4 regions of the Streptomyces sp. NPDC043812 genome follow, and region 1 is predicted to be linked to each of the others. Evidence: riboswitches for the same ligand, from Rfam matches in the RefSeq annotation. Region 1 holds a riboswitch; each other region holds the start of a gene.

Evidence for each region. A riboswitch is a leader RNA that binds a small molecule or an ion and turns the genes downstream of it on or off. The one in region 1 is predicted to bind cyclic di-AMP.
Region 2: it holds a riboswitch for cyclic di-AMP, as region 1 does, so the genes downstream of both, AC067Z_RS17480 (transglycosylase SLT domain-containing protein) here and AC067Z_RS10825 (C40 family peptidase) in region 1, are expected to answer to the same signal.
Region 3: it holds a riboswitch for cyclic di-AMP, as region 1 does, so the genes downstream of both, AC067Z_RS07815 (M23 family metallopeptidase) here and AC067Z_RS10825 (C40 family peptidase) in region 1, are expected to answer to the same signal.
Region 4: it holds a riboswitch for cyclic di-AMP, as region 1 does, so the genes downstream of both, AC067Z_RS24465 (C40 family peptidase) here and AC067Z_RS10825 (C40 family peptidase) in region 1, are expected to answer to the same signal.

What each region holds. Positions count from the first base shown of each region.
Region 1 covers NZ_JBWKCY010000006.1:15,094-22,129, reverse strand. Annotated here, with positions in the region: gene AC067Z_RS10845 (LuxR C-terminal-related transcriptional regulator) at 1-465, shown strand, start outside; gene AC067Z_RS10840 (GNAT family N-acetyltransferase) at 553-1,314, opposite strand; gene AC067Z_RS10835 (C40 family peptidase) at 1,325-2,380, opposite strand; gene AC067Z_RS10830 (hypothetical protein) at 2,713-3,066, shown strand; gene AC067Z_RS10825 (C40 family peptidase) at 3,154-4,308, opposite strand; cyclic di-AMP (ydaO/yuaA leader) riboswitch at 4,311-4,472, opposite strand; gene pcrA (DNA helicase PcrA) at 4,736-7,036, shown strand, end outside.
Region 2 covers NZ_JBWKCY010000010.1:240,394-247,429, forward strand. Annotated here, with positions in the region: gene AC067Z_RS17465 (glycoside hydrolase family 65 protein) at 1-1,551, shown strand, start outside; gene AC067Z_RS17470 (CBS domain-containing protein) at 1,603-2,205, opposite strand; gene AC067Z_RS17475 (helix-turn-helix domain-containing protein) at 2,450-3,163, shown strand; cyclic di-AMP (ydaO/yuaA leader) riboswitch at 3,554-3,704, shown strand; gene AC067Z_RS17480 (transglycosylase SLT domain-containing protein) at 3,709-4,497, shown strand; gene AC067Z_RS17485 (Rossmann-fold NAD(P)-binding domain-containing protein) at 4,618-5,247, opposite strand; gene AC067Z_RS17490 (hypothetical protein) at 5,261-5,380, shown strand; gene AC067Z_RS17495 (ATP-grasp domain-containing protein) at 5,438-6,328, shown strand; gene AC067Z_RS17500 (ABC transporter permease) at 6,664-7,036, shown strand, end outside.
Region 3 covers NZ_JBWKCY010000004.1:119,539-126,574, forward strand. Annotated here, with positions in the region: gene AC067Z_RS07800 (DNA gyrase/topoisomerase IV subunit A) at 1-1,437, opposite strand, end outside; gene AC067Z_RS07805 (M16 family metallopeptidase) at 1,620-2,972, shown strand; gene AC067Z_RS07810 (M16 family metallopeptidase) at 2,990-4,357, shown strand; cyclic di-AMP (ydaO/yuaA leader) riboswitch at 4,589-4,751, shown strand; gene AC067Z_RS07815 (M23 family metallopeptidase) at 4,765-5,547, shown strand; gene AC067Z_RS07820 (GntR family transcriptional regulator) at 5,739-6,419, shown strand; gene AC067Z_RS07825 (HPr family phosphocarrier protein) at 6,608-6,889, opposite strand.
Region 4 covers NZ_JBWKCY010000017.1:84,143-91,178, reverse strand. Annotated here, with positions in the region: gene AC067Z_RS24495 (adenosylmethionine--8-amino-7-oxononanoate transaminase) at 1-83, opposite strand, end outside; gene bioB (biotin synthase BioB) at 76-1,251, opposite strand; gene AC067Z_RS24485 (8-amino-7-oxononanoate synthase) at 1,398-2,552, shown strand; gene AC067Z_RS24480 (ATP-binding protein) at 2,876-3,307, shown strand; partial or broken gene AC067Z_RS24475 (LysR family transcriptional regulator) at 3,326-4,262, opposite strand; gene AC067Z_RS24470 (LysE family translocator) at 4,361-4,993, shown strand; gene AC067Z_RS24465 (C40 family peptidase) at 5,075-5,551, opposite strand; cyclic di-AMP (ydaO/yuaA leader) riboswitch at 5,555-5,727, opposite strand; gene AC067Z_RS24460 (hypothetical protein) at 6,056-6,364, opposite strand; gene AC067Z_RS24455 (ATP-dependent Clp protease proteolytic subunit) at 6,371-7,006, opposite strand.

The DNA of each region.
Region 1 (7,036 bases):
GTGGAGGTGCTGCGCCGCTGCGCCACGCTGATGGCGTCGGCGGAGCACCCGGTGCGGTTCCTGGCGCTGTCGGTGTCGGACGCCGCGGAGGACGTCATCGGCGTGATCCGGGGCGGAGCCCGTGGCTATGTCACCAAGACCATCACCGGGACCGATCTGGTCGACTCGATCTTCCGGGTGCAGGACGGCGACGCGGTGTTCTCGCCGCGGCTCGCGGGCTTCGTGCTGGACGCCTTCGCATCGACGGACGCGCCCCCGGTGGACGAGGACCTGGACCGGCTCACGCAGCGGGAGCGGGAGGTGCTGCGGCTGATCGCGCGCGGATACGCGTACAAGGAGATCGCCAAGCAGCTGTTCATCTCGGTGAAGACGGTCGAGTCGCATGTGTCGGCGGTGCTGCGGAAGCTGCAGCTGTCCAACCGGCACGAGCTCACGCGCTGGGCGACTGCCCGCCGCCTGGTCTGACGACGGCGCCGTGCTCGGCGACGGCGCCGTCGCCGAGGGCGCTACGACGGGGAGAGCGACGGTGCTACGACGGGGAGAGTGACAGCGCTACGACGGGGGAAGCGACATGTCCGTCTTCTCTCCGGCCCGGACGTAGCCGATGCCCGCGTAGATGCGCTCGACCGAGGCGTCGCCGGGCTCCAGCCACACCACGCGGCAGCCGCGGGCGAAGGCCTTCGCCGTCAGATACGAGGCGAGCGCGGCGCCGAGGCCGCGGCGCCGGTGCGTCGCCGCGACCGCGAGCCCGCCCAGCTCGCTGAGCCCGTCCACGGGGACCGAGCACCCGCCCGATCCGACCGCGGTGCCGTCCACGGCATCGACGGCGAACGCCGCGACACCGCCGCCCTCCTGGGCCCTGCGGAGCCAGTTGATCTCGCCTTCCGTCGGCTCCCCGCTCTCCCCGTACGCGAGATGCTGCACCCCGGCCGCCGCCCGGTAGTCGGCGTCGTGTTCCAGTTCGGCCAGGGTGATCCCGGCAGGCGGCTCCGGCACGGCGAGCCCGTCCGGTGCCACGGCCATGACCGGCGCGCGCCGTTCGACGGTGAACCCGGCGGCCAGCAGGGCCGCTTCGAGCTGGGGTGCGCACGACGGCAGGAACTCCAGACGCGGCAGCCGGTCGAGCGAGCGGAACGTCTCGACGAGGGCGTCGATCTCTGCCGGGGTGGGCCGTGCGTTTTCGTCGGGAATCGCATAATTCGCCTGCGGGATGGGCCAGTCGGGGCTGTGGCGGACGACGAACGGTCCGACGCGGTGATGGTCGGGGGAGCGCAGCGCGAGCGTACGCACATGATGTTGTATGTCGCGGTCCATCCGCCGGATGCTACGAGACCCGGGTGGCTCCTGCGAAAGGCATTTCGTCGATCGGTGCGATGCGCACGGGCGCTCCGGGACGTGGTGCGTGGATCATCTGGCCGCCGCCGATGTAGAGCCCGACGTGCGAGATGCCGGAGTAGAAGAAGAGCAGGTCTCCTGGGGCGAGTTGGGAGCGGGAGACGCGCTGTCCGGCGTTGATCTGGGTGTAGGTGGTGCGCGGCAGCGAGACACCGGCCGAGCGCCAGGCGGCCTGGGTCAGCCCCGAGCAGTCGAAGGAGGACGGACCGGTCGCCCCCCAGACGTACGGCTTGCCGAGCGCGCCGTAGGCGTACGCCACGGCCTGCGCCGCCCGGCTGTTCGGCGCTTGCAGCGAGCCGCGGGGGGTGGCGGACCGGTCGGCGCGGTCGGTGCCGGTGTCTTCGGCCGGCTCGCCGGCGGCGTACTGGGTGCGCTGCTCGGCGGTCAGCCGGGCCAGCAGCCGTTCGGCGGCGGCGAGTTTGTCCTGCACGGTCGTCTTGTGCCGGGACAGCTCGCGCCGCCGTTCCTCCAGCTCGGCGATGCGTTCGCCGGCCCGCGCCCTGAGCCTGCCGATGTCCACGAGCTGACGGTGCACACCGGCGATCGCGGCGGCCTGCCGCTCCCCGGCCCGTTCGGCGAGTGAGGCGCGCTCGAGATACTCCTCGGGGTCGGAGGTCAGCGCGAGCTGCAGCCCGGGGTCGATGGTCCCGGAGCGGTACTGGGCGGTCGCGAGCGAACCGAGGGCGTTGCGGGAGACGTTGAGCCGCTCGGTCCTGCGGGCCGCCTCGTCGCGCAGTGCGTCGAGCGACGCACGGGCCTTGCCGGATTGCTCCTTGGCGCCGTTGTACCGCTCGGTCGCCTCCTCGGCCTCCTGGTACAGCTTGTCGACCCGGGCCTTGATCTGGGCGGGGGTGAGGCGGGGTTCCGCGTGGGCGGAGCCGTCGAGGGCGGTCGTGGTCGCAGCACCCGCGAGTGCCAGGGTGGCCGCGGTGCGGGCGGCCGGCCCGGTGAGCGGATGCTGCTTCGGTTTCCGGTGCGCTGCCACGGGGGCGCCACGTCCTTCCTCGTACCTGCGGTCCGGCGGCGCACCGCACAGGGGGAGCGGCGCGCCGCCGGATCTCTCGGCGGTGGCGGCCGGGTGCCCTCCGGCTGCACAACGGCGGGTGGGGAGCCGGCCACCTGGTGCAGGACGCTAAACCTGGCCGCCACGCCCATGAGACGTAAGGAGCGGAACTGTCCGAAGCCGGTCGTCGCTGCTCGTTTTCTTCGCACCGGTCCGGTGCCGCGGGAGCGGGTTGCCGACGCGCACTGACCGATGCGTCGGATGCGGCCCACCCGGCCCCGGAGGGGTGGTATGGCGAGGATTAGGCTCGGCCCATGGACGTACTCATCAAAGTCTTCGTCGCCCTGCACATCATCGGCATCGCCTCCCTGCTGGGCGGCTTCCTCACCCAGATGAAGGCGATGGGCGCGGGCACGGCACGCTTCACCCCGGCGATGCTGCACGGGGCCCTGACGATGCTGGTCACCGGCGTGGCGCTGGTGGGCCTCAACCAGGCCGACGACCAGACGGTGAACAACGTCAAGATCGGCATCAAGCTGGCGGTGCTGGTGGTGATCCTCGGGCTGGTCTACGTCAAGCGTGACGAGGAACAGGTCGACAAGGCCCTGTTCGGCGCGGTCGGCGGGCTGACCGTGGCCAACATCTTCATCGCGACGCTGTGGACGTGACCAGCCCCGCGGACGCCGCGGCCTGACCGCGTACACACGGATGCCCGGGCGGGTGGACCGCCCGGGCATCCGTGTGTCCGATGCCGGTCAGACCGGGCGGACGCTGCCGTAGATCGGCATGTAGTAGATCGACTCCTCGCGGACGTTCGCGCCCGGCTTCGGTGCGTGGATCATCTTGCCGTCGCCGATGTAGATGCCGACGTGGCTGATGTCGTCGTAGAAGAAGACCAGGTCGCCCGGGAGCAGATCGGCCGTCGCGACGCGCTGGCCGACCTTCACCTGGTCCCAGGTGGTGCGCGGCAGGTCCACGCCGGCCGCCTTCCAGGCCCCCTGGGTCAGTCCGGAGCAGTCGTACGAGCTCGGGCCGGTCGCGCCCCAGACGTACGGCTTGCCGATCTGGGAGCGGGCGAAGGCCAGGACCTTGTCGGCCTTCGCCGCGTAGCTGCCGTCGTCCGTGCCGGTACCGCTGCCCGTGCCCGTCTCCGGAGGTGTCTGCTCGCGCTCCTGGCGCTGCCGTTCGGCCTCCGCCTTCGCACGCGCCTCCGCCTCGGCCTTCGCTTCGGCCTTGCGGCGGGCCTCCTCCTCCTTCTCCCGCTCGATCGCGGCGAGACGGGCCTTCTCCTCGGCCGTCAGCTTCGAGAGCAGGGTCCGGGCCTCTGCCAGCTTCGTCTGGACGCTCTGCTTGCTGATGCGCAGGGCCTTCTGGGAGTCGGTCAGCGACTCCAGCCGCTTCGTCGCCGTGGCACGCTGCTTCGCGGCCGCGGCGCGCTCGGTCTCGTACTCGGTGATCGCGCTCTGCTGCTGGTCCGTCATCCGGTCCATCAGCTGCGTCTGCTCGAAGTACGCCTGAGGGCTGTCCGCGAAGAGCAGGGCGGCGGTCGGGGTGACGGCACCGGTGCGGTACTGCGCGGCGGCGTAGTTCCCCAGGGCACGGCGCGACTCGTTGAGCTTCTCGGTGCGCTTGGCGGCGTCGTCGAGCAGCGTGTCGACCTCGCGGCGCTTCTCCTCGGTGGCCTCTTTCGCCTGGTTGTACTCCTGGGTCGCGGTGCCGGCCTGCCGGTACAGGTCGTCGACCTTCTTCTGCACGTCCTCGACGGAGGGCTTCGGGTCGGTCGGCGCCGCGGTGGCGCTCTGCGTCGACAGCAGAGTGACACCGGCGAGGGCGGCCGTCGTGAACCCGACGGCAGGGGAGGGTTTTACGCTACGGCTGCGGATCCTGCGATGCGACGCCAAGGCCGGCATCTCCTTCTTCCGTGAACCGCCTACCGGGTTAGCTGACGGGTTCGGGCGGAACGGAAGATGCCCTACGGACCGAGTGGAGCGCGGTCCGATTCACCCCAATAGTGCATGTGGGTCCCCGGTTCTGAACTTCCTTACGGAAAGCCCGGATTCGGCGGAGACGGCGCGGATGGCGGGGTTCGCCATGGCGGTACGGGCCGTCTGGTCGAGCACGCTAGCCAACTCGTGCATCTGCTGTGAAGGTTGATGTTCGATATGTCCGATACATTTTCGTGACCTTTTTCGGTGAGCAGGACTTCCGGCCGTACGTGTGGCGCACCGGATCCGCCCGGTCACGGAACGCGTCCGCCTCCGCGTGCGGACGGATGTCCGGGGCCGGATCGGCATACGGCACCGGGTTGTCGGTCCGGCCGCCTAGACTCGATAAGCGATGAGCAGCCTCTTTGACGACAGCTTCCTGGCGGATCTCCAGCCCCGAGCGGAGGAGCACCCGCCCCCGCCCGAGGAGCACGCCCCGGAGCCGATCCCGGACGACCTCTTCCAGGGCGCCTACGACGTGCCCCCGGCCCGCGACGGGTACTACCGCGACGGTCACCCGCGCCCCGCCGTCGACCCTGCGGCCCTGCTCGAGGGGCTGAACGTGGAGCAGCGTGCCGCGGTCGTGCACACGGGCACCCCTCTGCTCATCGTCGCCGGAGCCGGTTCCGGCAAGACCCGTGTGCTCACCCACCGGATCGCGCATCTGCTGGGCACCCGCCATGTGCACCCCGGCCAGATACTGGCGATCACCTTCACCAACAAGGCCGCCGGTGAGATGAAGGAGCGCGTCGAGCAGCTGGTCGGCCCGCGGGCCAACGCGATGTGGGTCATGACGTTCCACAGCGCGTGCGTGCGCATCCTGCGCCGCGAGTCGAAGAAGCTCGGCTTCACCTCGTCGTTCTCGATCTACGACGCCGCCGACTCGAAGCGGCTGATGTCCCTGGTCTGCCGCGACCTGGACCTCGACCCGAAGAAGTTCCCGCCGAAGTCCTTCAGCGCCAAGATCTCGAACCTGAAGAACGAGCTGATCGACGAGGAGACCTTCGCCGACCAGGCGGTGGACGGCTTCGAGAAGACGCTCGCCGAGGCGTACCGGATGTACCAGGGACGGCTGCGCGAGGCCAACGCCCTGGACTTCGACGACATCATCATGACGACCGTCCATCTCCTCCAGGCGTTCCCCGACGTCGCCGAGCACTACCGGCGCCGCTTCCGCCACGTCCTCGTCGACGAGTACCAGGACACCAACCACGCCCAGTACACACTCGTACGCGAGCTGGTGGGCACGGGCTACGAGGACCTGGAGCCCGCCGAGCTGTGCGTGGTCGGCGACGCCGACCAGTCGATCTACGCCTTCCGCGGCGCGACGATCCGCAACATCCTCCAGTTCGAGGAGGACTACCCGGACGCGACGACGATCCTGCTCGAGCAGAACTACCGCTCCACGCAGACGATCCTCTCCGCCGCCAACGCGGTCATCGAGCGCAACGAGTCCCGCCGCCCCAAGAACCTCTGGACCAACGCCGGTGCGGGCGCCCAGATCACCGGCTATGTCGCGGACACCGAGCACGACGAGGCCCAGTTCGTCGCCGACGAGATCGACCGGCTCACCGACGCGGGCGACGCGAAGGCCGGCGACGTCGCCGTCTTCTACCGGACGAACGCCCAGTCCCGTGTCTTCGAAGAGATCTTCATCCGCGTCGGCCTGCCCTACAAGGTCGTCGGCGGAGTGCGCTTCTACGAGCGCAAGGAGGTCAGGGACGTCCTCGCGTATCTGCGCGTCCTGGCCAACCCCGAGGACAACGTCCCGCTGCGCCGCATCCTCAACGTCCCCAAGCGCGGTATCGGTGAACGCGCCGAGGCGATGATCGACGCCCTCGCGCTCCGCGAGAAGATCACCTTCCCGCAGGCGCTGCGCCGCGTCGACGAGGCGTACGGAATGGCGGCCCGCTCGGCGAACGCGGTGAAGCGGTTCAACGTGCTGATGGAGGAACTGCGCACGATCGTCGACTCGGGCGCGGGGCCCGCGGTCGTGCTGGAGGCCGTCCTGGAGCGGACCGGCTATCTTGCCGAACTCCAGGCGTCCACCGACCCGCAGGACGAGACGCGCATCGAGAACCTCCAGGAACTCGCCGCCGTGGCACTCGAGTTCGAGCAGGACCGCGCGGAGGAGGAAGGCGCGGGCACGCTCGCCGAGTTCCTGGAGAAGGTCGCGCTCGTCGCCGACTCCGACCAGATCCCCGACGAGGATCAGGAGGGCACCGGCGTCATCACGCTGATGACCCTGCACACCGCGAAGGGCCTCGAATTCCCCGTCGTCTTCCTGACCGGTATGGAGGACGGCGTCTTCCCGCACATGCGCGCCCTGGGACAGACCAAGGAGCTCGAGGAGGAGCGGCGCCTCGCCTACGTGGGCATCACCCGCGCCCGCGAGCGCCTGTATCTGACCCGGTCGTCGATGCGGAGCGCCTGGGGCCAGCCCTCGTACAACCCGCCGTCGCGTTTCCTGGAGGAGATCCCGGGCGCGCACCTCGACTGGAAGCGCAAGGGACCGATGTCCGCGCCCGCCGGGCCGACGTCGGGCATCACCTCGTCGCTCTCGTCGTCGCGTGCGCGAGGGGGCGCGTCCGGGTTCGCCACGCGGCGGACGAACGACAAGCCCGTGATCGCGCTGTCCGTCGGCGACCGCGTC
Region 2 (7,036 bases), on a different contig from region 1:
CCGGGCTTCGACGAGGTGCTGCGCACCCACCGCACGGCATGGGTGCAACTGTGGCGCAGGGGCGAGCTGGACGTGCCGGGCGAGGCCGGGCGCATTCTGCAACTGCACCTGTTCCACGTCCTGCAGACCCTGTCGCCGCACACCGCGGACCTCGACGTCGGGGTGCCCGCCCGCGGCCTGCACGGCGAGGCGTACCGGGGCCATGTCTTCTGGGACGAACTGTTCGTCCTGCCCTATCTGAACCTGCACTTCCCCGAGGTCTCGCAGGCTCTGCTGACGTACCGCTACCGCCGCCTCGAACAGGCACGCAAGCTCGCCCGTGACGCAGGGCGGCGCGGGGCCATGTACCCGTGGCAGAGCGGCAGCGACGGGCGCGAGGAGACACAGGAGCTGCACCTCAACCCGCGCTCCGGTCGCTGGCTGCCCGACCACTCGCGCCTCCAGCACCATGTCGGCTCGGCCATCGCGTACAACGTGTGGCAGTACTGCGAGGCGACCGGCGACGCGGAGTTCCTGCACACCAAGGGCGCGGAAATGCTGACGCGGATCGCCCGCTTCTGGGCGGACTTCGCGGTGTACGACGAGGCCATGGGCCGCTACCGCATCCGCGGGGTGGTGGGTCCCGACGAGTACCACGAGGCGTACCCGGGCTCGGACAGGCCCGGCCTCGACGACAACGCCTACACCAACGTCACCGCGGCCTGGGTGCTCGCCCGTGCGATCGACGTCGTACGTGACCTGCCCGAACCGCGCCGCACGGAACTGCGCGAACGCACCGGACTCGACACCGCCGAACTGACGCGCTGGCAGGAGGTCTCGCAGCGGTTGTACGTGCCCTTCCATGACGACGTCATCAGCCAGTTCCACGGCTACGGCGATCTGGAGGAACTGGACTGGGACAGACTGCGAGACCGCCACGGCGACATCCGCCGCCTCGACCGCGTCCTGGAGGCCGAGGGCGACACCGTCAACCGCTACCGGGTGTCGAAGCAGGCCGATGTCCTGATGCTCGGCTATCTCTTCTCGCCCGCCGAACTGAGTGGCCTCTTCCGGCGCCTCGGCTACGAACTCGACGCCGAGACCTGGCACCGGACGGTGGACTACTACCTGAGACGCACCAGCCACGGATCGACTCTCAGCGGTCTGGTCCACGGCTGGGTGCTGGCCAGGGTGCGCCGCGAGGATGCCTGGTCGTACTGCCGCGAGGCGCTGGAGGGCGACATTGCCGATCTGCAGGGCGGCACCACCGAGGAGGGCGTGCACCTGGGCGCGATGGCGGGCACCCTCGACCTCTTCCAGCGCGGCCTGACCGGGCTGGAGACCCGTAACGGGGCGTTGTGGTTCGACCCCGTCCCCTCGCCCCAGCTGTCCGAGTACGGCTTCTCCGTCCGCTACCACGGGCACTGGGGTGTGCGGGTACGGATGCGGCCCGGGGAGCTGAGGATCGGCGTACCGGCCTCCGACGGGCCCCCCGTCGAGGTGCGGCTCTCCCACCACACGGTGTCCGTGGAGCCGGGCACGTCGTGCCTGCTCACCCTGCCGGAGGACTGAACGGTCGGCGTGCCCCGCCCCTGAGGGCTCCGTGTCGTCGTGCCCCGCCGCTCACGCCTTCGTGTCGTCGTGCTCGAAGGCGAGCCGGTCGACGACGTCCACCACGCCGTCGATGCTCTGGCACATACGCACCACGATGCGCACCTGACTTCTGTGCTCCAGCATCCCGCTGAGCGTCACTCTGCCGTCGTCGACCTCGACCGCCACCGCCGCGGGGGACACCCCGAGCGTCCGCGCGAGCACCTCCTCGACGATCTCCTCCTGGATGGCGCGGTCGCGGCGGAGGAACAGCTGGAGCAGATCGCTGCGGCTCACCACCCCGATGAGCCGGCCGGAGGCGTCCACCACCGGCAGCCGTTTGATGCGGCGTTCCTCCATCACCCGGGCAGCCTCCACGGCATTCCACTCGGGACGTGCCACCACGGCGGGGCTGGACATGAGCCCCTCGGCGGTGTCGGAGCCACTGCCGCTGGTGTATCTGCGCAGCAGGTCCGCCTCGGACACCACGCCGACCGGCCGGCCGTCCTCGTCGATCACCGGGACGGCCGTGATGCCGTACTCATCGAGCAGTCGCGCGATCTCCTTGAACGCGGTGCCGCGCTGTGCGACGACGGCCTGCGGCGTCATCAGGTCGGCCACGGAACGGTGCCTCATCGCCCGCCGGTCCTGAGCTTCATCGCGGCACCTCCACGCGCCTTCGTCCTGTTCCCCGATTCTCCGATCATGTCCAGTGTCGGCCACCCGCGCCGTATGCCCGGACCGCCCCGCCGGTCCGCCCGCCGCCGCCGGACCCCGCCGGTGGCCCCGCCCCGCCGCCGTGCGGCGCCTGCGTCCCGTGGCTACCGTGGGCGCGAGGCCCGCGTCGCGGCTGGAACACGGATTGGGGAAGGTGCCCACCATGCCCGAGCAGCCCACGACCGCAGCCGGTGTTCCGGGCAGGGGAGGGCCGAAGGAGGAGATCGGTCGCCGGGTCGCTGCCCGTCGGCGGCAGCTCGGGCTGTCCCGGGAGGACGTCGCCCTGCGGGCGGGCTCGGCACCGGGGTACATCGAGTATCTGGAGGACAAGTCGGCGACGCCCGGGATGGGCTTCCTGCTGCGTCTGGCCGATGCCCTGGAGACGACGGTCACCGCGCTGACCGGCGGAGAGGCCGATCTGCCGCCGGGGGTGGGCAGGGCCGCCTACCACCCCGAGCTGGTGGAGCTCGGTTCCGACGAGTGCTGGTCGCTGCTGGGGACGCACGGGGTGGGCCGCGTCGCGGTCACCACCCAGGAGGGGCCGGCCATTCTCCCGGTCAACTACCTTGTCGCCGAAGGGGAGGTGGCCTTCCTGACCACGCCCGACGTGCTGCCCGCCAGGGCCGCCGACGGCGAGATCGCCTTCGAAGTCGACCATATCGACGAGGCGTTCAGCCAGGGATGGAGTGTGCTGGTCGTGGGCACCGCCCGGACCGTCACCGACGAGGCCGCCGTACGGGAGCTGGAGCGGCAGGCGTACAGCGCGCCATGGGCCGGGGGAGAGCGGGAGCTGTGGATCGCGGTCGCGCCGGAGAGGGTCACGGGCCGCCGCATCCTGGTGCGCGCGGCGCCGGGACGCCCGCATCTCCACCGGTGAGGGCCTGACAGTCAGGGCCCGACCCCTCGGGGGATGAATCGGGCATTCAGCTTCATTAGCGAATGTTTCGGAATTCGCCGCATGACTGGTTCATTTCTGATTGCCCTCATGTCCGTTTAGCGGCATCTTGCATGTCTCGTCATTCTTTGTTCCAGCGGTCGTGACTTCGGTCACGACCGTGGGAACCCTGAGCGGAACCAAGTGCTCCACTTTCCTTGCGCGGAGCGAGAGTTGGGCCCTCCGTGATCAATGGATGATGAGATCATTTGTCCCTTTCTCTGCCTATCCATTGCGTTTGTGAATTCAGGGCTTGTTTCCTCCGGGCGCTCTCGCTTACGGTCACCGCATTCCGGATGGAACGCCGAATCCTGCCGCCGTCCGGTACCCGACCACACAAACTCGCGTAGGGCAGGAGCGGGGGACCCAGGTAAGCCGCCGGTCCGCACAGCGGAACGGCTAGGGGTGAAGTCGCTGCAATCCGGCGACCGGACATCTCCAGTCCGAACCCGACAGCTCACCTCGCAGGCGACGGAGAGGAATTCGTCATGCCTGCAAAGGGTAAGCACCGCCGTCCCAAGTCCCACCGCCTCACTCGCGGATTCGCCGTCGCAGGCACGGGTGGTGCGGCCCTCGCCCTGCCACTGATCGGCGCGACCACCGCCGGCGCGGCCCAGCCCGCCCAGCCGGCCACCGTCGAGAAGGTCGCCGTGTCGGCCCCTGCTCCCGCGAAGAAGGCGCCGAGCACCTACTCCGTCGTGGCCGGCGACTCCCTGTCGCGGATCGCCCACCAGCACTCCCTCAGTGGTGGCTGGAAGGAGCTGTACAACGACAACCGCCGGAACATCGGTGCCGACCCGGCGCTGATCCGTCCCGGCCTCGAGCTGACCATCGGCGCCAAGGCCAAGACGGCGGCGGACTCCGCGAAGCGTGCCACCGCCGACCGCGCGGACCGCTCCGAGCGCACGAGCGCCGCGCCCACCAAGGCCGCCCCCAAGGCGAAGCCCACCGCGTACGCCGACAACCTGGACGGCTGGATCCGCGAGTCGCTCGACGTGATGGGCAAGCACGGAATTCCCGGATCCTACGAGGGAATTCACCGCAACATCATGCGTGAGTCCTCGGGCAATCCGCTGGCGATCAACAACTGGGATTCCAACGCCGTTGCCGGAACGCCGTCCAAGGGTCTTCTTCAGGTGATCGACCCGACCTTCCGCGCCTACCATGTGCCCGGTACTTCCATGGACAGCTACGACCCGGTCGCGAACATCACCGCCGCGTGCAACTATGCCGCCGACAGGTACGGTTCGATCGACAATGTGAACGGTCCCTACTGACCGTCCCGTTGTCTTCGCGGTTCCGATTGCACATGAATTCACGGCCGAGGGGCGCGGGTCCTGACATCTCGTCAGCACCCGCGCCCCTCGGCCGTTCCCGGGCGGGCTCCGACGCGGGAGTCACTGCTCCGCGACGGCGGTTCCCGCGGCCCGGTCCTCAGCGGCAGCGGGCAGCGTGAACCCCGTGAGGCGTTCGGCCTCCGACCACAGCCGGGCGTTGACCGCGGGGTCCAGCGCCCGGCGGGTGATGCGCGCGGTGGTGGTGGGCCGCACGAGCCCGAGGCGGTGACCGGGTCCGTAGTACCCGCCGGACACTGCTGCCGGATCGGCTGCCGCGAACAGCAGGGGTTCGGAGCCCTGCTCGACACCCTGCTTGGGCAGGAAGTCCAGCGCCTTGCGCACCGCGTGCAGCCGGGGCGGCCTGACCCGGCCCAGGCTCGCTCCCGCTGTCTGCAGATTGGTGATCGTGTAGCCCGGGTGGGCGGCGGTGCTGACCAGGTTCCAGCCCCTGTCGGCGGCTGTCTCCGCGAGCCTGCCGGCCATGATCAGATCGGCCAGCTTGGACTGCGCGTACGCCAGGTTCGGGCGGTAGCGGCGCTCCCACTGGAGATCGTCGAACCGGATCCGGCCGAAGTTGGCCGTACCGCTGCTCATGGTCGCCACGCGCGGCGCGGGGGCGGCGAGCAGGGCGGGCAGCAGGCGCAGTGTCAGGGCGAACTGGTCTTCGGTGCCATCTGGACCTACGCCCATCCCCTCGGCCGCGATGCAGGCCGCCTACGCCGCCGACCCCGCGCTCGCCGCGTTGCGCCTCGACTTCACCGCGACCCTGCGGGAGACCCTCGAGGTCCTGTTGTCCGGGCCGCTCGCACGGGCAGGCCGCTGACGCGCACGCGTGGCCGCAGGCACCGGCCGGCCGCGCCAGGGGGCGCCCCGTGGCCGAATGAGGCCCTTGGATAGTTTTACGGTCAACCGATCTCAGGAGACGCCCGTGTCCGCCAGGCCCCGCTTGCTGCTCGTCACCGATCTCGCCTACCCGGCCAGGGGCCGCCGGTACTGCGACGAGGACATCTTCCTGTCCGCCCGGCTGCGCGAGGACTTCGACCTCGCCCTGTGCCACCCCGGGGACGCGGCCACCCTGATGTCCGGCTTCGACGCCGTCGTGGTCCGCAACAGCGGACCCGTACTCCACTACCAGGACGCCTACGACGACTTCCGCGACCGTGCCGCCCGCGACGGCGTCCGCGTCTACAACCCGCTGTCCGCCCGCGGCGACATGGCAGGCAAGCAGTACCTGCTGGACCTGACCGCGGCAGGGCTGCCAGTCATCCCCACGGTCGACCGGCTCGACGACCTCGGTCTGCTGCCTCCGGCCGAGCAGTACGTGGTCAAGCCCAAGGTGGGCGCGGACTCCATCGGGCTGCAGTTCGCCGGCCCGGACGCCCTGCCCGGACTGGTCCACGGTGACGTGCTCGTCCAGCCGCGCATCGACTTCCGCTACGAGGTCTCGTTCTACTTCGTCGACGACGCCTTCCAGTACGCCTTCTACGCCCCTGACCCCGACCGGCGATGGGCCCTGGAGCCGTACGAGCCCACTGCGGACGACCTCGCCTTCGCCCGCCTCTTCGTCGACTGGAACACCATCGACCACGGCATCCAGCGCGTCGACGCCTGCCGCACCGCGGACGGCGCACTGCTGCTCGTCGAGCTGGAGGACCTCAACCCGTATCTGTCCCTGGACCTCGTCGACGACGCGACCCGCGAAGGATTCGTCGCGGCCATGAAGGCATCGCTGCACCGCTTCCTGGCGGCGCCGGTTCCGGGTCTGTCCTAGGGCGTGTCCTCGGGGCGCCCCCGGTCAGGCCCTCGTCATCACCATCCGGCTCAGGACCGGTGACGTGTTCTCGGACCGCGAGCTGTGCGTCGTGCCCCGGGCAACGAGCTCTGTCCGGTCGCCGAGGAGGCGGCCGCGATCGTCCTGCTCGAACCCGAAGACGTCCTCAACACGGCTGACGCGGGCGGCCCGATGACCAAGGCAGCGGAGGCCCTGGACCGAACGGGACGGCCGGGGGCGGCCGGCTGCGTCGCACCCCGCCCCGGCCCGCCCGCGTCCGCCCGGACAGGCGAGCCCAGCGCGCACACACCGTCCTCGCGGGCTGCAATGGACAGATGACCGCGCCTCCCGACGACTGCCTCGCGCGAAACGACTGGATCTGCGGCGACTACCTCACCACCCGCAGCGAGATCATCACCGCCGCGGTGCTCCAGCATCTGCAGCTGACGTTCCTGGCGGTCTTCATCGGGCTCGTGCTCGCAGTCCCCCTCGCCGTGGCCGCCCGCCGCTGGGGGTGGGCCGCCGCGCCCGTGCTGGCCGTCACGACGATTCTCTACACGATCCCGTCGCTGGCGATGTTCTCCCTGCTGCTGCCCGTCTACGGCCTGTCCGCCACCATCGTGGTGGCCGGGCTCGTCCTGTACTCGCTCACCCTGCTCGTACGCAACATCCTCGCCGGTCTGCGCGCCGTCCCGGAGGACACCCGTC
Region 3 (7,036 bases), on a different contig from region 1:
GACCAGCTTGCGCAGCTCGGCGTCCGACTCCAGGATCCCCGTCAGCTCGTCGATCTCGCCGTTGAGCCGGTCGCGCTCGCTCTCCAGCTCGATCCGGTCGAACTTGGTCAGCCGGCGCAGCGGCGTGTCGAGGATGTACTGGGTCTGGATCTCGCTCAGCGAGAAGCGCTCGATCAGCCGCTCCTTGGCCTGGGCCGAATTCTCGCTGGAGCGGATCAGACGGATGACCTCGTCGATGTCGAGAAGGGCTACCAGCAGGCCCTCGACCAGGTGGAGCCGGTTGCGGCGCTTGGTGCGGCGGAACTCGCTGCGCCGGCGCACCACCTCGAACCGGTGGTCCAGATAGACCTCCAGCAGCTCCTTCAGACCGAGCGTGAGCGGCTGCCCGTCCACCAGGGCGACGTTGTTGATACCGAAGGACTCCTCCATCGGCGTCAGCTTGTAGAGCTGCTCCAGGACCGCTTCGGGGATGAATCCGTTCTTGATCTCGATGACCAGCCGCAGGCCGTGCTGGCGGTCGGTGAGGTCCTTGACGTCGGCGATGCCCTGCAGCTTCTTCGCCGAGACCAGGTCCTTGATCTTCGCGATGACCTTCTCCGGGCCGACCGTGAAGGGCAGTTCCGTCACGACCAGGCCCTTGCGGCGGGCCGTGACCGTCTCGACGGACACCGTGGCGCGGATCTTGAACGTGCCACGGCCGGACTCGTACGCGTCCTTGATCCCGGCAAGGCCGACGATGCGGCCGCCCGTCGGCAGATCGGGGCCGGGCACATGCCGCATCAGCGTCTCGAGGTCCGCGGCCGGGTGCCTGATCAGGTGGCGGGCGGCGGCGATGACCTCGCCCAGGTTGTGCGGGGGCATGTTCGTCGCCATACCGACGGCGATGCCCGACGCGCCGTTCACCAGCAGGTTGGGGTAGGCCGCGGGGAGCGCGACCGGCTCCTTCTCCTGACCGTCGTAGTTCGACTGGAAGTCGACCGTGTCCTCGTCGATCGACTCCGTCATCAGACTGGTCGCGTCGGCCATCCGGCACTCGGTGTACCGCATGGCCGCGGGCGGGTCGTCATTGCCCAGCGAGCCGAAGTTCCCGTGGCCGTCGACAAGGGGGAGACGCATCGAGAACGGCTGCGCCATGCGCACCAGCGCGTCGTAGATCGACGCGTCTCCGTGCGGGTGCAGCTTTCCCATGACCTCACCCACGACACGCGCGCACTTCACATAGCCGCGGTCGGGGCGCAGGCCCATCTCGTTCATCTGGTAGACGATGCGGCGGTGCACCGGTTTCATGCCGTCGCGGGCGTCGGGCAGGGCGCGGGAGTAGATCACCGAGTACGCGTACTCGAGGAAGGAGCCCTGCATTTCGTCCACGACGTCGATGTCGAGGATCTTCTCCTCGAACTCCTCCGGCGGTGGGGTCTTCGTGCTGCGGCGGGCCATCGCGGCTGCTGCTCCTTCACGTACCAGTCTGGATCTGACGCGGACCATTGTGGACTGTCCCACTGACAACACCGACCGCGACCCGGAAGAGGGACGTGGTGGGCGGTCGGGAACTTCGCCAGGTGCCAGTGCGCTTGCATAGGGTGGCAGGACCTTTTCACATCGCGATCGAAGGGACGTACATGCCCATGGGTCACACGGCCACAAGCCAGGCCGGCTCCGGCGGCCTGACAGCGACCGAGCACCGTCTGGCCAACGGCCTGCGCGTGGTGCTCTCCGAGGACCACCTGACCCCGGTCGCCGCGGTGTGCCTCTGGTACGACGTCGGCTCCCGCCACGAGGTCAAGGGGCGTACGGGACTTGCCCACCTCTTCGAGCACCTGATGTTCCAGGGCTCCGGCCAGGTGAAGGGGAACGGCCACTTCGAGCTCGTCCAGGGCGCCGGCGGCTCCCTGAACGGCACCACCAGCTTCGAGCGGACGAACTACTTCGAGACCATGCCGACCCACCAGCTGGAGCTGGCGCTCTGGCTCGAGGCCGACCGCATGGGTTCGCTGCTCGCCGCGCTCGACGACGAGTCGATGGAGAACCAGCGCGACGTCGTCAAGAACGAGCGCCGCCAGCGCTACGACAACGTCCCGTACGGCACCGCGTTCGAGAAGCTGACCGCCCTCGCCTATCCCGAGGGCCACCCGTACCACCACACGCCGATCGGCTCGATGGCCGACCTGGACGCCGCGACCCTCGAGGACGCCCGCGCCTTCTTCCGCACCTACTACGCGCCGAACAACGCGGTGCTCTCGGTCGTCGGCGACATCGACCCGGAGCAGACGCTCGCCTGGATCGAGAAGTACTTCGGGTCCATCCCCTCGCACGACGGAAAGCAGCCTCCGCGCGACGGCTCCCTGCCGGAGAACATCGGCGAGCAGCTGCGCGAGGAGATCGTCGAGGAGGTACCGGCCCGCGCCCTGATGGCCGCCTACCGCCTCCCGCACGACGGCACACGCGAGTGCGACGCCGCCGACCTGGCGCTCACCGTCCTCGGCGGCGGCGAGTCCTCCCGGCTGCACAACCGCCTCGTCCGCCGCGACCAGACGGCCGTCGCCGCCGGGTTCGGCCTCCTGCGGCTGGCCGGCGCGCCTTCGCTCGGCTGGCTGGACGTCAAGACCTCCGGCGGGGTCGAGGTTCCGCAGATCGAGGCCGCGGTCGACGAGGAGCTCGCGCGGTTCGCCGCCGAGGGCCCGACGCCCGGGGAGATGGAGCGCGCACAGGCCCAGTTGGAGCGCGAGTGGCTCGACCGGCTCGGCACCGTGGCCGGCCGGGCCGACGAACTGTGCCGCTTCGCGGTCCTGTTCGGCGACCCGCAGCTGGCGCTGACCGCCGTGCAGCGGGTCCTGGACGTCACCGCCGACGAGGTGCAGGCGGTCGCCAAGGCCAGGCTGCACCCGCAGAACCGGGCCGTGCTGGTCTACGAGCCCGTCTCCGCCGACGACGAGACCGCAGAGAACGACGAGCACGAGGGGGCGGACCAGTGAGCGACGCTGCCGTGACCATGGACTTCCACCCGCAGCCCACCGCCGGCACCGCCCGGCCCTGGGCCTTCCCCGCCCCCGAGCGCGGCACGCTGGACAACGGCCTGACGGTCCTGCGCTGCGACCGCCCCGGTCAGCAGGTCGTGGCCGTGGAGATCATCCTCGGCGCGCCGCTGGACGCCGAGCCCGAGGGGCTCGACGGCGTCGCCACGATCATGGCGCGTGCCCTGTCGGAGGGCACCGACAAGCACAGCGCTGAGGAGTTCGCCGCCGAGCTCGAGCGCTGCGGAGCCACTCTCGACGCCATGGCCGACCACCCCGGCGTCCGGGTGTCCCTGGAGGTCCCGGCCTCCCGGCTGACCAAGGCGCTCGGGCTGCTCGCCGAGGCCCTGGTCGCCCCGGCGTTCGCGGACAACGAGGTCGACCGGCTGGTCCGCAACCGCCTCGACGAGATCCCGCACGAGATGGCCAACCCCGCCCGCAGGGCGGCCAAGCAGCTCTCCCAGGAGCTCTTCCCGTCCTCCCTGCGGGTCTCGCGACCGCGGCAGGGCACCGAGGAGACCGTCGCCCGGATCGACTCCGCTGCCGTGCGTGCCTTCTACGAGACGCATGTCCGCCCCGCCACGTCGACCGCCGTGATCGTCGGCGACCTGACCGGCATCGACGTCGACGACGTTCTCGCCGGCACCCTGGGCGCCTGGACGGGTGACAAGGCCGCGCCCCGCCCGGTGCCGCCGGTCACCGCCGACGACACCGGCCGTGTGGTCATCGTCGACCGGCCCGGTGCCGTGCAGACGCAGCTGCTCCTCGGCCGTATCGGCGGCGACCGCCACGACAGCGTCTGGCCGGCTCAGGTTCTCGGTACGTACTGCCTCGGCGGCACGCTGACCTCCCGGCTGGACCGCGTCCTGCGGGAGGAGAAGGGCTACACCTACGGTGTGCGCGCCTTCGGTCAGGTGCTGCTCTCGGCCCCGGACGGTTCGGGCGCCGCGATGCTCGCCATCAGCGGCTCCGTGGACACGCCGAACACCGGTCCGGCGCTCGACGACCTGTGGAAGGTGCTGCGCACCCTGGCGGCGGAGGGCCTCACCGACGCCGAGCGCGATGTGGCCGTCCAGAATCTGGTGGGCGTGGCGCCGCTGAAGTACGAGACGGCGGCCTCCGTAGCCGCGACGCTGGCCGACCAGGTGGAGCAGTCCCTCCCGGACGACTACCAGGCCCACCTCTACGCCCGCCTGGCGCAGACCGGCACGGTGGAGGCGACCGCCGCGGCCGTGAACGCGTTCCCGGTGGACCGGCTGGTCACGGTGCTGGTCGGTGACGCCTCGCAGATCGAGGAGCCGATCAAGGCGCTCGGCATCGGTGAAGTGACCGTCGTCACCGGCTGATTGAAAGCACCCTTCTTCGGCAAACAGCACAAAACGGATGTTGTGCAAGCAAGCGGAACCCTGGCTTCGAGGTATTTGCCGGGGTTCCGCTGTTTGTCCGTTTCCTTGCGGAAGCGACGTGTACGCCCTGTGGCATGCGCTACAAAAGGGGCTGTCCGTTTGGTGATTGACGGATGAGCTGCCTAGCGTCGGTGCGGCTGTCCGCCAAGATCCCGCCGCGCCCGCGGCATCGGACAGCCATCGCCGAGTCCCCGTCAGGCGCGAGCCTGGGGAGCCGGGGACCCACGCAGTCCCTGGGGTGAATCGGACGCCTTCGCCGTGTGCGGAGGAGTCCGTAGGAGACCTTCCTGCTCCGAACCCGTCAGCTAACCCGGTAGGCGAGAAGGAAGGAAAGGACCAGCCACTTCATGGCGTTCACCCGTGCCACCGGGAAGCATCGTGCCCCGAGCCGCCTGACGCGCAGGAGCGCGAAGATCGCGGGCGTCGCGGCCCTTGCCACCACCGGCGTCATCGGAACCCTCGCCTCCCCGGCGCTCGCCGCCGAAGCCGAAGCCCCGTCCGTCGAGGACACCGGGCTGACGCAGATCGTCTCCATGGGATCCATCGCCGACGAGATCGCCGACCAGGCCGCCGCCCAGAAGCAGGAGGCCGCCGAGGCCGCCGCCAAGGCGAAGGCGAAGGCGAAGGCCGAGGCCGAGGCGAAGCGCAAGGCCGAAGCGCGCGCCAAGGAGATTCGCGAGGCCAAGGCGCGCGCCGCCCGTGAGGCCGAGCGCAAGCGCCTGAACTCCTTCCGGCTCCCGATCGCCGGCTCCTTCGTGACCACCGGCTACCAGACCGGCGGCGCCCTGTGGTCCTCCGGCAGCCACTCGGGCGTCGACTTCCGCGCCGCGTCCGGCAGTTCGGTCGTCGCCGTCGGCTCCGGCACCGTGGTCGAGGCCGGCTGGGGCGGCGCGTACGGCAACAACATCGTCATCCGGATGAACGACGGTACCTACACGCAGTACGGCCACCTGTCGTCCATCGGCGTCTCGGTCGGCCAGCAGGTCACCCCCGGCCAGCAGATCGGCCTGTCCGGCTCGACCGGCAACTCGACCGGACCTCACCTGCACTTCGAGGCCCGCACCACCGCGGAGTACGGCTCCGACATCAACCCGGTCGCCTACCTCCGCGCCCGCGGCGTCAGCGTCTGACCCGAGCATCTCCCCGAGGGCCCCCGGCACGAGCCGGGGGCCCTCGGCGTTTGTGTCGCGCCCTGCCATTTCCGGCCAAAGGATATGCATGGATTCCGGTCGGCCATCGGAAAATCCAGCGGACTGGAATAGAGTCACCGGACACGAGTCAATCGGCTGCGTTTCGCGCGGATCAAAGCGGAGGTTCGGTCATGCGCATTCCCGCGCACTCTGTATGCACAGCGATCCGCGACGACATCGTCTCCGGCGTATTCGAACGCGGCAGCCGGCTGACCGAGGAGCACCTCGCACGCCGCTACGGCGTCTCCCGCGTCCCGGTGCGCGAGGCGCTGCGCACCCTGGAGTCGGAGGGGTTCGTCGTCACCCGCCGCCACGCCGGCGCACATGTCGCCGAGCCCACCGAGCAGGAGGCGGCCGACCTGCTGGAGATCCGCATGCTGCTGGAGCCGCTCGGTGCCGCCCGCGCGGCACAGCGGCGCACCGAGGCGCATCTCAAGGTGCTGCGCGGCCTGGTGAGGCTCGGTCAGGAGCGTGCGCGCCGCGGGCAGGGCGAGGACCTGCGTTCCCTCGGCTCCTGGTTCCACGAGACGCTCGCGCAGGCGTGCGGCAGCCCGGGGCTGACGGCCCTGCTGATCCAGCTGCGCCACAAGATCGCGTGGATGTACTCGGTCGAGCAGCCTGCCGCACCCGTCGAGTCCTGGGCGGAGCACGGCGCCATCGTGGACGCCGTGGCGCGGGGCGACGTGGAACGGGCCCGGACGCTCACCGCGCTGCATGCGGAAAGGGCTGCGGGGGAGCACCGTCTGCGACGCCGGGCGGAGCGGGTGAGGACTTCGCAACATCCCGTAAACATCGCGAGCCTCCGCAATTAACAATCGAGCCGTATACAAAGGTGTGGTATTCGGTGGCGGCCATTTTTCGTCACCGGAATTGGGTCGGCGGAATTGAGTGCCCGAATTCGTGCTGCCCGTGAGGGAAAAGCCGGCGGGGGAGCCGGTGGGGGACGACAAAGCCGCGGCGCTCCGGAAGGAACGCCGCGGCTTTGTCGCGATACTGCGGATCAGACGGTCTCGGGGAGCTCGTCCAGACCCTCGGCCACCAGCTTCGCCAGACGGTCCAGCGCGACATCGGCGCCGTCCGCGTCGGAGGCGAGCACGATCTCCTCGCCGCCCTGCGCGCCCAGGCCGAGCACGGCCAGCATGGAGGCGGCGTTGACGGGGTTGCCGTCGGCCTTGGCGATCGTCACCGGGACACCGGAGGCGGTCGCGGCACGGACGAAGATGGACGCGGGGCGGGCGTGAAGGCCCTCGGCCCAGCCGACATTGACGCGACGCTCAGCCATGGTGTTGCCCTTCAGGTCTTGCAGGTCCTAATGGTTGTCTAGACCAGTCTCTCATGCGTTGGCGGGTGCTCCGCCGACGGCCCTGCCTGCGGCCGCACCGCCGAACGGCCCTCCCAGCGTGCCCGTGCGCAACCACCCACGCGACCC
Region 4 (7,036 bases), on a different contig from region 1:
GTACGGCCGGGCATGGGCCCGTACGGATGCCAGACATGGGCCCGGTCCAGTGCGCGCAGCTCGCCCGGTGAGAACTCAGGCATTGGGCGCGAGATCCGTGCCCGCGCCACGGCGGCGCACAGCGACCAGATCCGTACGGGCAGCCGGTACCTCGGTCGCCTCCGCGGCCGTCGTCTCCGCCTGCGGGGCCTCGTCCGAGCAGCCGCCCGATCCTTCGCCGCACACCGATCCGCAGCCGCCGCTCGCGGCGCGGTGCTCCGGCAGCGTGGTGGTGTCCGCGCCCTCCACCTCGAATCCGGCGTCCGCGATCATCTCCAGGTCGGCCTTGCCGGCCTGGCCCTCGCTGGTCAGATAGTCGCCGAGGAAGATCGAGTTGGCCAGGTGCAGCGCCAGCGGCTGGAGCGTGCGCAGGTGCACCTCGCGCCCGCCCGCGAGGCGTACCTCGACATCGGGGCACACGAAACGCACCATCGCGAGGATGCGCAGCGCACGCTGCGGCGTCAGGTTCCACTCCTTGGCCAGCGGCGTGCCCTCGAAGGGGATCAGGAAGTTCACCGGCACCGAGTCCGGGTCCAGCTCGCGCAGCGCGAAGACGACGTCGACCAGGTCCTTGTCGCTCTCGCCCATGCCGGCGATCAGACCCGAGCACGCGGACAGGCCGGCGTCATGCGCCTTGTTCACCGTGTCCACACGGTCGGCGTAGGTGTGCGTGGTCGTGATGTCCCCGTACGTCCCCTCGGACGTGTTGAGGTTGTGGTTGTACGCATCCGCGCCCGCTTCGCGCAGCCGCTCGGCCTGGCCGTCGGAGAGCAGCCCGAGGCAGGCGCAGACCTCGACGTCCTCGTTCTGCTCCTTGATCGCCGCGATCGTCTTCGAGACCCGGTCGACGTCGCGGTCGGTGGGACCGCGCCCGCTCGCGACGAGGCACACCCGCTTGGCGCCGCCCGCCACACCCGCGGCCGCGGCGTCGGACGCCTCGTCCGGCTTGAGCCAGGTGTACTTGAGGATCTCCGCCTTCGAGCCGAGCCGCTGGGAACAGTACGAGCAGTCCTCGGGACACAGGCCCGACTTCAGGTTGACCAGATAGTTGAGCTTCACCCGCCGTCCGAACCACTGGCGGCGCACCTTGCCGGCCGCGGCCACCACATCGAGCAGATCGTCGTCGGAGGTCGCCAGCACGGCGAGCGCTTCTTCACGGGTCGGCAGCTCGCGCCGCAGCCCCTTCTCCACCAGCGTGTTCAGCAGATCCATGGCGCTGATCCTGACGTACGGCACGGGCTCGGGCCAAGGAGGAACTCCACAACAGCGGCTGTTTGAGGTGTGTGCATGGCCACATCCGATCCTTGGACAGACCCGGTTAGGGTCTGTGCGCTGCCTACAAAAGGACCGGAGCTCTCATGCCGCAGGCCCCTCACGATCCTTTCGCCTGGATCGACGACGAGGCGCGCCGCCGTGAGCGCGCGGGCCTCGTCCGCACGCTCCGGCCGCGCGAGGCCGACTCCGCCGCCCTCGATCTCGCGAGCAACGACTATCTGGGCCTGACCCGCCACCCCGAGGTCACCGCGGCCGCCGCCGACGCGGCACGCAGCTGGGGAGCCGGCGCCACCGGCTCCCGGCTCGTCACCGGAACCACCGCCCTCCACACGGAGCTCGAACGCGAACTGGCCGACTTCTGCGGATTCGAGGCGGCCCTCGTCCTGTCCTCCGGATACGCCGCGAACCTTGCCGCGGTCACCGCTCTCAGCGGCCGCGACGCGATCGTCGTCTCCGACGCGTCCAACCACGCCTCCATCGTCGACGGCTGCCGGCTCTCCCGCGCCGAGATCGCGGTCGTGTCGCACGCCGCGCCCGACGCCGTGCGCAAGACGCTCGACGCCCACCCCGGCCGGCGGGCCCTCGCCGTCACCGACTCGGTGTTCTCGGTCGACGGCGACGCCGCGCCGCTGCCCGCTCTCGCGGCTGCCTGCCGGGAGCACGCTGCCGCGCTGCTCGTCGACGACGCCCACGGCTTGGGCGTGCTCGGCGACGGCGGCCGCGGCGCACTCCACGCCGCGGGCCTCGCCGGAACTGCCGGCGTCGTCGCCACGCTCACGTTGTCCAAGTCCCTCGGCAGCCAGGGCGGCGCGGTCCTCGGCCCCGCCCGCGTGATCGAGCACCTGATCAACACCGCCAGGACCTTCATCTTCGACACGGGCCTCGCGCCCGCTGCGGCGGGTGGGGCACTCGCGAGCCTGCGGCTCCTGCGCCGCGAGCCGCAGCTCGCGGAGCGCGCCCGGGACGTCGCCGCCGAGCTGCACCGGCGGCTGACCGGCGCGGGTCTGACCGCGGCGCGGCCCGACGCGGCGGTGGTGTCCGTCCGGGCCCCCTCGCCCGAGGCGGCGCTGCGATGGGCGGCGGACTGCCGTGCGGCGGGTCTCGTCGTGGGCTGTTTCCGGCCGCCGTCCGTACCGGACGGCATCTCCCGGATCCGGCTCACCGCGCGCGCCGACCTCACCGCCGGGCAGATCGACATGGCTGTTGCGACGATCCTCGGCACGGCGCCCGCCCGGTGACGGTGCTGCCCGATGCCGACGAGGTGCCGACGGCCTTCCCGGCGCCGCGCCCTCCGCTGACGCCGTCGCGTCCACGGACACCACCCGCCGCGTGACCGCGGCCGGTTCGTGAGCGTGTGCCGGGGAGGTCCGGACCGCCCCAAATACGCTCTCTCGTCGCAGAGTTCACCGCTTTGAGCGATAGATATGAGCCTATCCGGTGGATCGCCGACCGCGTCCTGTGCAAGGTGGCAGTCTGACGCAGAAGCACAATCCGCGGCCGTCCTCGTGTGTCATCCGCTACGAGTCGGAGCCCGGCCCGGTGGGAAAGGGGCAGCGTCGCCATGGCAGACCGTCAAGAAGCATCCGTCACTCTGCCGAGCGATCCGGCCTCGGTCCCGGCCGCCCGGAGATACGCCACCGACGTCGTCCGCGGATGGGGGATGCCCGACGGTGCCGACGCCGTCGACACGGTGCGCCTCATCGTCTCCGAACTGGCCACCAACGCCGTGCAGCACACCCTCGGCCAGTCGCCGACCTTCACCCTCGACCTGTGTCTCGAACGGGACGAACAGCTGCGCATCGGTGTCACCGACAGTCATCCGCGCTGGCCGCGTCGCCTGCCCGCCGCGGTCCGCCAGGACAACGGCCGGGGCATGGTCATCATCCGCAGCCTCACGGCGCAGTACGGCGGACGGCTGTCCGTCACCCCCACCGACGAGGGCGGCAAGACCGTCTGGATCGCCCTGCCGTGGTCGGTCCCCGTGCAGAGCTGAACCAGCGCGTCCGTGCTGTCACAACGGCCGGGCGCCCGCGGTCTGCTGCCCGGCGCGTCCGAACGAGCCGCGCAGCAGTGCCCTCAGTGACTGCGCCGCCGGGCCGGACTCCTCGCCCCGGTGCACCACGGAGATCGTCCTGCGGAACGAGGTTGGCTCCAACTGCCGTACCTGCAATGGCGTCGCCGACATCGCGGCCACCATCTCCGGCACCACCGCCACACCGATCCCGGCACTCACCAGGGCGCACACGAGCGCGTAACCGGGCGACTCGCACACCACGGCCGGTGTCGCGCCGGCCTGCGCCAGCGCACCCTCCACGCCCTTGCGCGGCGGATGCGACGGAGCGCTGCTGATCAGCGGCTGCCCCGCGAGCGCGCTCACCGGCAGCCGGCCCGAGCCGCCCGCCCAGCGCATGCCCGGGGGCCGTGATCAGCACCAGCTCCTCCACCAGCAGCGGTTCCACGGCCACGCCCGGCGGCAGAGGCGCGGGTTCGGCCGGTTCATAGGCGTGCGTCAGCGCCAGATCCACCTCGCCGGTCGCCACCGCGGCGACCCCTGCCGGCGGCTCGTACTCGGCCACGGTCAGCTCCACGTCCGGATGGGCACGGCGGAAGGCGCTGAGCACCGGTGGCAGCAGATGGACGCCGACGGTGGTGAACGTCCCCACCCGTAGCCGTCCCCCCGACAGTCCGGACAGCCGGGCCAGTTCGTGCCGTGCCCGGTCCATCTCGTCCAGCACGCGGCGGGCCCGCTCCGCGAGCAGCTCGCCCGCGGCCGTCAGCCGGGCCCCGCGGTGGTGCCGTACCAGCAGTGGGGCACCCGCTTCCCGTTCCAGCTTGGCCAGCTGCTGGGAGAGCGCAGGGGCGGTGTAGCCGAGGCGTGCGGCGGCACGGGTGATCGAACCGGCCTCCGCCACCGCGACCAGGGCCGCCAGCCGTGTCGGGTCGTACATGGCACCCCTCGAGCGTCGGCAGCCTTAAGCATTGCTTTGGGCAGACCCAGAAGATTGCAAGCACACGTTAAGGCCTGCGCGCCGTCACGATGGAAGCCATGGACGCACACCTGGTCGCATTCATCGGGGTCGCCGCGGGCATGGTCGCCATGCCGGGTGCCGATTTCACCGTGGTCGTACGCAGCGCGCTCGCCTCGCGGCGGGCAGGGGTTGCCTGCGCGGTCGGGGTGGCGGGCGGACTGGTCGTCCACACCGCGCTGGCCGTGGCAGGGCTTGCCGCGGTGCTGGTGGCGGTGCCCGCGCTGTACCGGACGTTGCAGATCGCGGGCGGCGCCTATGTGCTGTGGCTGGGCATCCGTGCGGTGCGTTCCGCGCTGCGCCCGCTCGCCGACGAGACCGGTGCCGACGAGGGCCGGTCCGCCGGCGGTGCCGCACTCAGCCTGCGCCGGGGCTTTCTCACCAACGTGCTCAACCCCAAGGCGCCGGTGCTCTTCCTCAGCCTCCTGCCGCAGTTCGTGCCGGACGGCGCGGCGGTCCTGCCGCGCACGCTCCTGCTCGCCACCATCGTGGTCGTGCTCGCACTGGTCTGGTTCCCGGCGGTGGCACTGCTGGTCGACCGGCTCGGCCGATGGCTGCGCAGGCCGCGCACCACGCGTGCCGTGGAAGGCGTCACGGGCGGCGCGCTCACCGCGCTCGGCGCGACCCTGCTGGTCCAGCCGCTCGCCCACTGACGTGGAGGTCGAGCGGCCGTTCGACGTTGACGGCCGATCAATTGCTGTCACCACCGCTGGGGAACAGCGTCTGTCGGGGTGTCAGTCCACGCGGCCGTAGTACACCTTGCTCGTCCAGATCTTGACCAGCCGCACCACGTCGCCCGTCTTGGGCGAATGCCAGATCTGTCCATGGCCGGCGTAGATGCCCACGTGGTAGACGAGCCCGCCCGCGTGGAAGAAGACCAGGTCACCGCGTTCCCGATCGGCGGCGGAGACATGCTGGGTGCGGTTGTACTGCTGCTGGGCGGTGCGGGGCAGCTGCTTGCCCGCCTCCTTGTACGAATAGAGAGTCAGTCCGGAACAGTCGAAGCTCGACGGGCCCGTCCCGCCGTATCTGTACGGCGATCCCTTCTTCGATTCCGCGACTTGGAGTGCCTTGCTCGCGTGGCTGGTGATGGCATGGCCCGGGGTGGTGGCGCCAGGAGCCACGAGCGTGCCGCCGAAGACGGCCATGGTCAGTGCCGAAACGGCGCCCGCGCGTGAGAACAGGAGCGGGAGATGCGTCTGCGCAGTCATGCGCAACCCTTCGTCAGCCGCCTGTGAAGGATGACCTGTCGGGTTCGGACCGGCGAAGACGCCCGGCCGCCGAAGCGGCTTCACCCCAAGAGAGGACCGGGATCACCGGTCGCCCCGTACTGCTCGGGTCCTCCACTCCTGCCGATGCACTTCTGTCGACCAGGCATCCGATGCGGCGGCAGGACTCAGCGTCCGCTCGGACCGCCCCGTCAAGGTGGCGGGGGCTTGTCGTCCCACGGATCCTGACCCACGCGTGTCCGATTTCCGAGTTGAAACGGCTTTTGTGAAGGCAATCACGACTGATCTGTTCGGGTGGGCAGGGGCGTTGGAGGCCCATTCGCCTGACGCGGAATCATGGTCGTACCAGCGGCGTAGCCCGCCGATGCCGCCAAATCGGTGGTCTCGCCGCGCAAGTCCTGCGACACGCAACAACTTCGCCCGAACTCCACCGAACGGGGTACGAACACCGTTACCCCGTCGGCGGTTGACAGAGCGGATCGATCGTCAACTTGTCGGCACGGACGGCATGGTCACCCGGTTCGCCCGGCGTTCCCCGTCCAGGATGCGCAGTGCTTCGGCGAGCGTGTCCGCGTACACCTCGCTCTCGCCGCGCATGTGCATGAGAGTCAGGGCGTCCTTCAGGGCGGCGGCACGCCCGACCAGGGCCTGTGCCGCACGCAGCGCGCCGTACGTGTGCGTGGCGCGGGCCGGGTTGATGCGCCCCACCAGATCGACCACTTCGAGAAAGCGGTCGATGAACTCGGCCTCGGCGCGGGTCAGGGCGGGCAGCGGCGGCATCTCGGGCGGCAGCATCGTGGGTCACCGCCCGCCGGGCGCTGCCGACGAAGCCTTGCGGCTCTCGATGACGTGATCGATCAGGCCGTACGCCTTCGCCGCCTGTGCGTCGAAGATCTTGTCCCGCTCCAGATCGGCGGCGATGCGCTCGGCGTCCTGGCCGGTGTGGCGCACCAGCATCGCGGCGAGCTGTTCGCGCAGACGCAGCAACTCCGCGGCGTGGATCTCCAGATCGGAGGGCTGGCCGCGCAACGGCTCCTCGACGGCGGGCTGCTGGACGACGATGCGGGCGCCCGGCAGTGCCATGCGCTTGCCGGGGGTGCCGGCCGCGAGCAGTACGGCGGCGGTCGAAGCGGCCTGCCCGAGGCAGGTGGTGGCGATGTCGCAGGTGACGACCTGCAGGGTGTCGTAGATCGCCGTCATCGCGCTGATCGAGCCGCCCGGCGAGTTGATGTACAGGCAGATGTCCTGGTCGGGGGCCGCGTATTCGAGGTGCAGCAGCTGTGCGATCACGTCGTTCGCGGAGGTGTCGTCGACGGCGGTGCCGAGGAAGACGATCCGCTCGCCGAGCAGCTTGGAGTACGGGTCGAGAGTGCGGGTTCCCGTGCTGGTGCGTTCGGTGAACTCCGGCAGGACGTAGCGGGCGGCAGGGCGGGTCATGACGTACCTCTCCTCAGGTCCGTGGCACTG